Regions from separate parts of the Lentibacillus cibarius genome, predicted to be linked through region 1. Evidence: a T-box and tRNA genes for the amino acid it is inferred to sense, from the RefSeq annotation. Region 1 holds a T-box; the other holds one or more tRNA genes.
The links. The T-box of region 1 lies ahead of serS (serine--tRNA ligase). A T-box ahead of a tRNA ligase gene usually reads a tRNA of that ligase, here a tRNA-Ser.
Positions count from the first base shown of each region.

Region 2: it encodes a tRNA-Ser, which carries the amino acid that the T-box ahead of serS (serine--tRNA ligase) is inferred to sense. The anticodon was not compared.

Region 1 is NZ_VCIA01000001.1:1,938,716-1,943,141, reverse strand. It holds gene proC (pyrroline-5-carboxylate reductase) at 1-759, opposite strand, end outside; tRNA gene FFL34_RS09210 (tRNA-Ser) at 1,221-1,311, opposite strand; gene serS (serine--tRNA ligase) at 1,387-2,661, opposite strand; T-box leader at 2,718-2,943, opposite strand; gene pdxT (pyridoxal 5'-phosphate synthase glutaminase subunit PdxT) at 2,976-3,566, opposite strand; gene pdxS (pyridoxal 5'-phosphate synthase lyase subunit PdxS) at 3,582-4,426, opposite strand, start outside.
Region 2 is NZ_VCIA01000001.1:343,454-347,879, reverse strand. It holds gene FFL34_RS01800 (Na/Pi cotransporter family protein) at 1-1,524, shown strand, start outside; tRNA gene FFL34_RS01795 (tRNA-Asn) at 1,849-1,923, shown strand; tRNA gene FFL34_RS01790 (tRNA-Met) at 1,927-2,000, shown strand; tRNA gene FFL34_RS01785 (tRNA-His) at 2,008-2,083, shown strand; tRNA gene FFL34_RS01780 (tRNA-Ile) at 2,101-2,177, shown strand; tRNA gene FFL34_RS01775 (tRNA-Ser) at 2,186-2,276, shown strand; tRNA gene FFL34_RS01770 (tRNA-Phe) at 2,317-2,389, shown strand; gene sodA (superoxide dismutase SodA) at 2,676-3,287, shown strand; gene FFL34_RS01760 (MFS transporter) at 3,445-4,426, shown strand, end outside.

The DNA of each region.
Region 1 (4,426 bases):
GACTGTTTTTTGGAATTCACCTTCATCCAACGCTTCCAGTCCGGCTTGAGTGGTTCCTCCAGGACTTGTGATATTTTTACGCAACTGTGCCGGATCCAGACCGGATGACTTCAGCATTTCTCCAGCACCGGCAATTGTCTGTATAAGCAATTCATGTGCAGTTTGTTTGTCGAGCCCAGCGGCAACAGCCGCCTCTTCCATCACTTCAACCAAATAATAAACATAGGCAGGTCCGCTTCCTGCAATCGCCGTCACCGTATGCATATCTTCCTCAGCTACTTCCGTTGCCGTTCCAATTGTACGAAACAATTCAAGCGCGGTATGAAGATGTTCTTCAGTGGCGAGCCGCCCTCTCGTTACCGCTGTAGCAGATTCACCAGCTGCTGCCGAGGTATTTGGCATTGCCCGGATAACCGGTATTTCACGGCCCAGCATTTCCGATATCGTATCCGTTGATACACCGGCGGCAACAGATATAAGTAATTGATCGGTATTCAAATAGTCACGAATCGACGCAATCGCAGTCTCCATATCATACGGCTTCACAGCAAGCAATACGATACGGGCATCAGTAACAGTCTCCTGTTTATCCTCAACGTACTGGATCTGGTACTGCCTCTCTAAATGTTCCAGTCTTTCGAAGTCCGATTTGTTTGTTACCAGAATGTCTTCTTTTGCTAAAAATCCGCTGGCTAATATACCGGATAAAATTGATTCAGCCATGGATCCAGCCCCAACAAATGCCATTTTTTTAGTCATCAAGAAAAACCTCCTCAAAAAAGAATAAAAAAGCCCCACACCATCCTTATAAAAGGACGGAGTGGGGTTCCGTGGTACCACCTTTGTTGGCATAGAAAACATCATATGCCCGCTCAATTTGATAACGCATCGTGTATGCGGTCAGACATTGCTGACAACTCCAAGGCAGGTTTCACGACAGCATCATCCGATGGGATCTCGCAGCCGGTGAATCCCAATCTCTTACGGCAGCTTTTTCGCTACTGACCTCTTCTTCGTTCGTTTACCTATTTCCATGTACTATACCTGCTGCCACTCATCATGTCAAGTGTTAATCAAATTAAATTTGTAATTTTACCAAAAATGCACCTTTAACAGCGAAATTTAGCTTTCCTCGTCCTGTGCGTCGAAAAAAAACCGCTACAGTTGATATGTAACGGTCGTGGTGGTTTATCTCCAAATTATGCGCTTTTGAAATTAAATGGAGGAGGTAGAGGGATTCGAACCCCCGCGCGGTTTGACCCGCCTGTCGGTTTTCAAGACCGATCCCTTCAGCCACTTGGGTATACCTCCGTAAGACAAGATATACTATATCATCCATATAAAACATTGTCAACGGAGGTATTTAAAAATTTAAATCTTATTTGCCTACTTTATAACTTCCTTACCGCCCATATACGGCCTTAGTACTTCCGGCACAACAACTGATCCATCTTCCTGCTGATAATTTTCCAGAATAGCGGCAAGTGTTCGGCCAACTGCAAGACCGGAGCCATTCAATGTATGAACATATTCCGGTTTTCCTTTTTCCTCACGGCGAAAGCGAATGCCGGCACGTCTTGCCTGGAAATCCTCAAAATTGGAGCAAGAAGAAATTTCACGATAGGTTTCCTGGCTTGGGATCCATACTTCAATATCATACTTTTTAGCCGCAGTAAAACCTAAATCCCCTGTGCACATGCTCATGACGCGATATGGTAAGTTCAATAGCTGTAACACCTTCTCCGCATGCCCTGTCAATGTTTCCAACGTATCATAGGAATCTTCCGGTTTGGTGAAGTGAACCAGTTCCACTTTGTTAAACTGATGCTGGCGGATCAATCCACGCGTATCCCGACCGGCTGAACCTGCTTCGGAACGGAAATTCGCACTGTAAGCCGCATACTTTCTTGGAAGGTCGTCAACGTTTAAGATTTCACCTCGGTGATAGTTCGTCACTGGCACTTCAGCTGTCGGAATCAGAAAATAGTCCCACTCCTCCAACTTAAAAACATCCTCGGTAAATTTAGGTAGCTGCCCTGTTCCAGTCAGGCTTTCGCGATTAACAATCTGTGGCGGCATCATTTCCGTGTATCCATGTTGATCTGCATGCAAATCCATCATAAAACTAATTAGTGCTCGTTCCAGTCGTGTTCCAAGCCCTTTATAAAATACAAAGCGGCTTCCGGTGACTTTGGAGGCACGCTCAAAGTCTAAAACATCCAAATTTGCAGCTATGTCCCAATGTGGTTGTTTTTCAAAGGGGAATTCCTGAATATCCCCCCAGCTGCGCACTTCAACATTATCGTCTTCATCTTCGCCAACTGGGACACTCTCATGCGGAATGTTCGGGATGGAGAGCATCATCATTTCCAACGTTTCTTCAATCTCTTTCAGTTCTCCATCAAGTGCCTTTATATTTTCGCCAACTTCCCGCATTTCTTTAATAGCCGGTTCAGCATCTTTTTTCTCCTTTTTCAAAACAGAGATTTGCTTGGACGTCTCATTACGTTTAGCCTTCAATGATTCCACTTCAGAAATTAATGTACGGCGACGCTCATCCAATTCACCAAACTTCTCTAAATCAGACAAATCCTCCCCGCGATGGGCTAACTTCTCCTTTACCTCCTGAAAGTTATTACGTAAAAATTTCATATCTAGCATGGTTATATCCTCCTTTAAATGTTATGAACGATAAAAAACTCCCGTCCCTGAACTGATTCAGGGACGGGAGTTTTTATTCCCGCGTTGCCACCCTTATTGAAGAGAAATGCACATCTCTCTTCCGGCTTCATCGGATAACGGCTGTTGACCGGGTTTACCTACTGAAAAGTTTCAGTAAACCAGCTCAAGGACGGATTCACAAGTTGCCTTCATCGGTTTTCACCCGCCACCGACTCTCTGTAGAAAGCATTGCTTATTACTATTTCCTTTCATAACTGTTCATCTCATTATTTATAAGCATAGCCAATTTCTCGTTAAGATGCAAGTGTATTCCTTGATTGTTCCACCATTTCAGCAAAATATGCAATCAATCGGTTATCATCAGTCAATTCCGGATGAAAAGCAGTGCATAAGCAGTTGTCTTGTTTCGCTGCAACAATCCGATCTTGGTAGACAGCTAGGACCTCCACATCCGGTGCAGCCTCCGTTATATATGGAGCACGGATAAACACGGCTTGAAAGGTATCTCCGACATGCTTAACGTCCAGTTTTGCCTCAAAGCTTGCCACTTGTCTGCCAAATGCATTTCTGGCAACAGTCATATCCATCAGGCCAAGATGGGCATCTGCTTGTCCTTCAATCGCGGAAGCCATCAAAATTAATCCAGCACAGGTGCCGAATAGCGGTTTTCCTTGCCTTTTTAAATCCCTGATAGCATCGGAAAAACCGTAACTGTCCATCAGTCTACGCATGGTCGTACTTTCACCGCCCGGTAGAATAAGCCCGTCCAATTCCTTGAGTTGTCCGACCTGTTTGATTTCTAAAGCACTTGCTCCGGTCTCTTCAATAGCGCGGATGTGTTCACGGACCGCCCCTTGTAATGCGAGTACACCGATTTTAGTCATGGTCATTCCTTCTTTCTATTCGCTACGGTCTTGCATCCGGTCATGCGCTTCTAATGTACCCATTTCAATACCCTTCATGGCAGTTCCAAGATCTTTGGAAAGCTCACCAATCAATTTATAGTCCGTATAATGGGTGGTCGCTTCCACAATGGCTTTGGCAAATTTCTCCGGCTGATTAGATTTGAAAATACCAGAGCCGACAAATACACCATCCGCTCCTAATTCCATCATCAATGCTGCGTCTGCTGGTGTTGCCACACCTCCTGCAGCGAAGTTTACAACAGGGAGACGTCCTTCCTGTTTGATTTCTACCAGCAGTTCATATGGCGCACCAATTTCTTTTGCATAGGTCATCACTTCATCGTCTGACATAGACGTCAGTTTTCTGATTTCTGACTGAACCTGGCGCATATGACTAACAGCTTCAACGATATTGCCTGTGCCTGGCTCACCTTTCGTACGTAGCATGGACGCACCTTCACCAATACGTCTTGCTGCTTCTCCAAGATTACGGCAACCACAAACAAACGGTACCGTATAATCTGACTTTTTCATATGGTACACGTCATCCGCCGGTGTCAAAACTTCACTCTCGTCAATATAGTCAACACCCATTGCTTCCAGTACACGTGCTTCGACGATATGACCGATACGTGCCTTGGCCATGACCGGAATCGATACAGCATTCATCACTTCTTCGGTAATTTCCGGACTTGCCATACGGGCCACACCACCGGCAGCACGGATATCAGATGGTACACGTTCCAGTGCCATGACAGCAACGGCACCTGCCTTCTCTGCTATCTTGGCTTGCTCCGCATTAACAACGTCCATGATGACGCCGCCTTTTTGCATTTCCG
Region 2 (4,426 bases), 1.6 Mb from region 1:
GGTGATCGGCTGCGGGAAATACTTGACAAAACGACTAGTAATCCTTTTTTTGGCGTATTGGCGGGAATTATTGTAACTATTCTTATCCAAAGTAGTTCTGGCACGACGGTTTTGACTGTTGGACTTGTTAACGCAGGTTTTATGACACTTCGGCAAGCCATAGGTGTTATTATGGGTGCCAATGTCGGCACAACAGTAACTGCCTTCATTATCGGAATTGACCTGGGTGAATACGCACTACCCATATTAGCTATTGGTAGCTTTTTGTTATTTTTCTTTAAAAGCCAGAAAGTCAACAATATTGGACAAGCTATCTTCGGGTTTGGAGCTCTGTTCTTTGGATTGAAGTTGATGAGTAGTGGGATGGCACCATTAAGAAGTCTTGAAGCGTTTCAGGAGCTTACGCTGAAAATGAGTGAGCATTCAGTGTTGGGTGTTGTCATCGGTACATTGTTCACATTCATTGTTCAAAGTTCCAGTGCTACAATCGGTATTCTACAAGGATTATTTTCTGAAGGGGCAATTGAATTGAAAGCTGCATTACCCGTATTATTCGGTGATAATATTGGTACGACTATTACGGCGGTTCTTGCGTCAATTGGGGCAAGTGTTGCGGCTAAAAGAGCAGCTTATGTTCATGTGATATTCAATTTAGCGGGCACCACTGTTATTCTGTTACTATTAGGCTTTTTTACAAATTATGTTGATTTATTGCAATCATCATTAGAATTGAATCCAGAGATGACTATTGCATTTGCACACGGCAGTTTTAACCTTTTAAATCTCATTATTCAATTTCCTTTTATTGGGGCATTGGCATGGGCGGTTACAAAAATCATACCTGGGGACGACACTATTGTGGAGTATAAACCAAAACATTTGGATCCGATATTCATCCAACAATCAGCTACATTGGCACTGGATCAGGCTAAAGCAGAAATCATACGTATGGGTGAATATTCATATAAAGGTCTAGAAGAAACTAATTTATATTTAACAACCAGAAACCAGAAACATTCGGAAATGAGTATGCAAATTGAAGGCGCACTAAATAATCTAGACCGTCGAATAACGGATTATTTAGTTGAACTTTCCGGGGAATCTATGTCTGAACTCGATAGCGCCAAACATACGCTTCTGATGGATTCTGTTCGTGATATCGAGCGTATTGGTGACCATTTTGAAAATATTATTGAATTGATCGATTACAAAATATCTAATAAAGTTAATTTGACCGAGCAGGCACAGGAAGACCTTAACAATATGTTTGATTTGACCATTATGACTGTTAAGCAGTCAGTTGAGGTATTGGATGAACATGATCGCGAAAAGGCGCTGGCTGTCGTACAAAAGGAAAATCAGATAGATAAAATGGAACGCGAATTCCGGAAAAAACATATTATTCGTATGAATGAAGGATTGTGCACTGGATCGGCAGGGATTGTCTTTGTGGACATCATCAGTAACCTGGAACGTATTGGTGACCACGCGGTAAACATTTCAGAAGCAGTTCTTTATGAGTAAATAACCTCGCTCAACTTGATGGTATGGATGTAAATATCGGTACTGTGGATATACAGCTGCCGATATTTTTCATCCCATATATGAGCGGTAAAAAGCTTCACTATTGAAGTTTTTAGTATGTTTTTCACATGAATATAATTCTACTATTGAAATTGAGTGTTGAACATGCTATAGTAATGAATGTTGCTTGTTTACTTTTTCGTATTTACCACGACAATAAAATTTTATTAATAAACTTATTGACATATTTTGTCGGACATGGTAAATTATATTTCGTCGCTAATAAAAGTAAAATGAAAATCATCATGTAAGATATTATTTCATTCCACAGTAGCTCAGTGGTAGAGCTATCGGCTGTTAACCGATCGGTCGCAGGTTCGAATCCTGCCTGTGGAGCCATATGGCGGTGTAGCTCAGCTGGCGAGAGCGTACGGTTCATACCCGTGAGGTCGTGGGTTCGAATCCCTCCACCGCTACTTTATGGCGGCCGTGGCGAAGTGGTTAACGCACCGGATTGTGGCTCCGGCACTCGTGGGTTCGATCCCCACCGGTCGCCCCATAAATTATAATTAAATAGGACCCTTAGCTCAGCTGGTCAGAGCTATCGGCTCATAACCGATCGGTCGCAGGTTCGAATCCTGCAGGGTCCACCATTCTACTCGGAGGTATACCCAAGTGGCTGAAGGGATCGGTCTTGAAAACCGACAGGCGGGTCAAACCGCGCGGGGGTTCGAATCCCTCTACCTCCTCCATACATATTTAACAGCGCAATAAAAAGTAAATACCTGAAACGGCTCGGTAGCTCAGTCGGTAGAGCAACGGACTGAAAATCCGTGTGTCGGCGGTTCGATTCCGTCCCGAGCCATCTTTTTAAACAAGCTTAAATGCTTGTTTTTTTAAAAGATAAGAAACTATAAAATTTAGCGATATAACTTTTACTTGCAAGGTTAAGCCACGTCCAGCTCCAACGTATAGGACGTGCCGAACTTAGCATGCTAGCGACTAGCGCAATTTCCTTCACCTACGTCCGATAACATATACATGGTGTAAAAGTGCATATTGTTTGCAAGTGTAACTAGGCTTTGGTACGGTAAAATTAAAAGGTTGATTCTTCAATCTTTTTAATAAAGATTTAAGGGAGGTTATATACAATGGCTACATTTGAATTACCTGAACTGCCATATGCATACGATGCTTTAGAACCTACTATTGACAAAGAAACTATGAATATTCACCACACAAAGCATCATAATACTTACGTAACGAAGCTGAATGCTGCGCTGGAGGGCAATGCTGATCTTCAGAACAAGTCACTTGAAGACTTAATCAGTAATCTTGATGCTGTACCGGAAGATATCCGAACGGCTGTCCGTAACAATGGTGGAGGACATGCCAATCATAGCCTGTTCTGGAAAGTCATGTCACCAAACGGCGGCGGTGAACCAACTGGTGAATTAGCTGATAAGATTAATGAAAAGTTTGGAAGCTTTGATAAATTCAAGGAAGCATTTGAGACAGCTGCTAAAGGACGTTTTGGTTCCGGTTGGGCATGGCTTGTTGTCAACAATGGTGAACTTGAAATCACAAGCACACCAAATCAGGATAATCCAATCATGGATGGTAAAACACCAATTCTAGGCCTTGATGTTTGGGAGCATGCATACTATCTCAAATATCAAAATCGCCGTCCTGAGTACGTTTCAGCATTTTGGAATGTAGTTAACTGGGATGAGGTTGCTAAAAATTATAACGAAGCAAAGTAAATACACTCTCTAAAAAACACGGGCTAAGTGCCCGTGTTTTTTTATGTTCAATTAAATAACAGCATTCGATTAACGCCGTTTTCTAAAATATCCGTCATTACATAACCATGCTTTCATTTGTTCAAACTATAACTGAACAAAAAAGGAGCAGTGGATTATGCACAAGACTTTACAAGCTTTCACGGGAAAAATGGATATTAATCGGGATCTTATTTTGCTGCTAGTTATAGGTGGCCTGTACTCGCTAAGTATTTTTCTTTCCAATACCTTTGTTAATGTGTATTTATGGCGTCAAGCGGGAGATTACAGCACTATCGCTTTTTATAACTTAGGCATTTATCTTTTCCAACCAATCACATTCATTTTAGCTGGGAAGATTGCCAAAAAAGTTGACCGTGTTATCGTACTTCGTTTAGGGGTAATATGTTTATCTCTGTTCTTTTTGAGTGTCTTGTTTATTGCTGAGAACGCAGCAACATATAATTTTTTGCTTGGCAGTGTATTGGGAATTGGATTTGGATTTTATTGGCTGGCATTCAATGTGCTTACATTTGAAATTACCGAACCCGAGTCGAGAGACTTTTTTAATGGATTTCTAGGAGTTCTACAGTCTTTCGCCGGTATGATTGGTCCTATACTTGCGGGTACAATAATCGCGAAAATGGAAGAGACGATTGGATATACAGTTATTTTCACTGTCTCTTTTTGTCTGTTTATTGCTGCTGTTGTCTGCAGCTTTTTCTTGAAACGTCGTCAGGCAGAAGGACGGTTTCATTTCAGGCGTGTCTTGGGAGAGTGGAATCATAATAAGAACTGGCGAAAAATCCTGAATGCTCACATTGCACAAGGTCTTCGGGAAGGGATTTTTCTTTTTGTCATTACCATATGGGTGTTTGTTGCAACCGGCAGTGAATTTTCGCTTGGTATGTTTAACCTGCTCCTGTCGGGTTTATCATTTGTGCTTTATTTTATCGTAACCAGATGGATAAAATCCTCTATGCGGAAAAAGTTTATTCTTACAGGTGCACTCATCCTGTATTTTTCCATTTATATTATTTTATTTGATGTCAGTTATACCAAACTTATGATTTATGCGGGGCTTATTGGGCTTGCTTATCCGATCGTTAACGTTCCATATT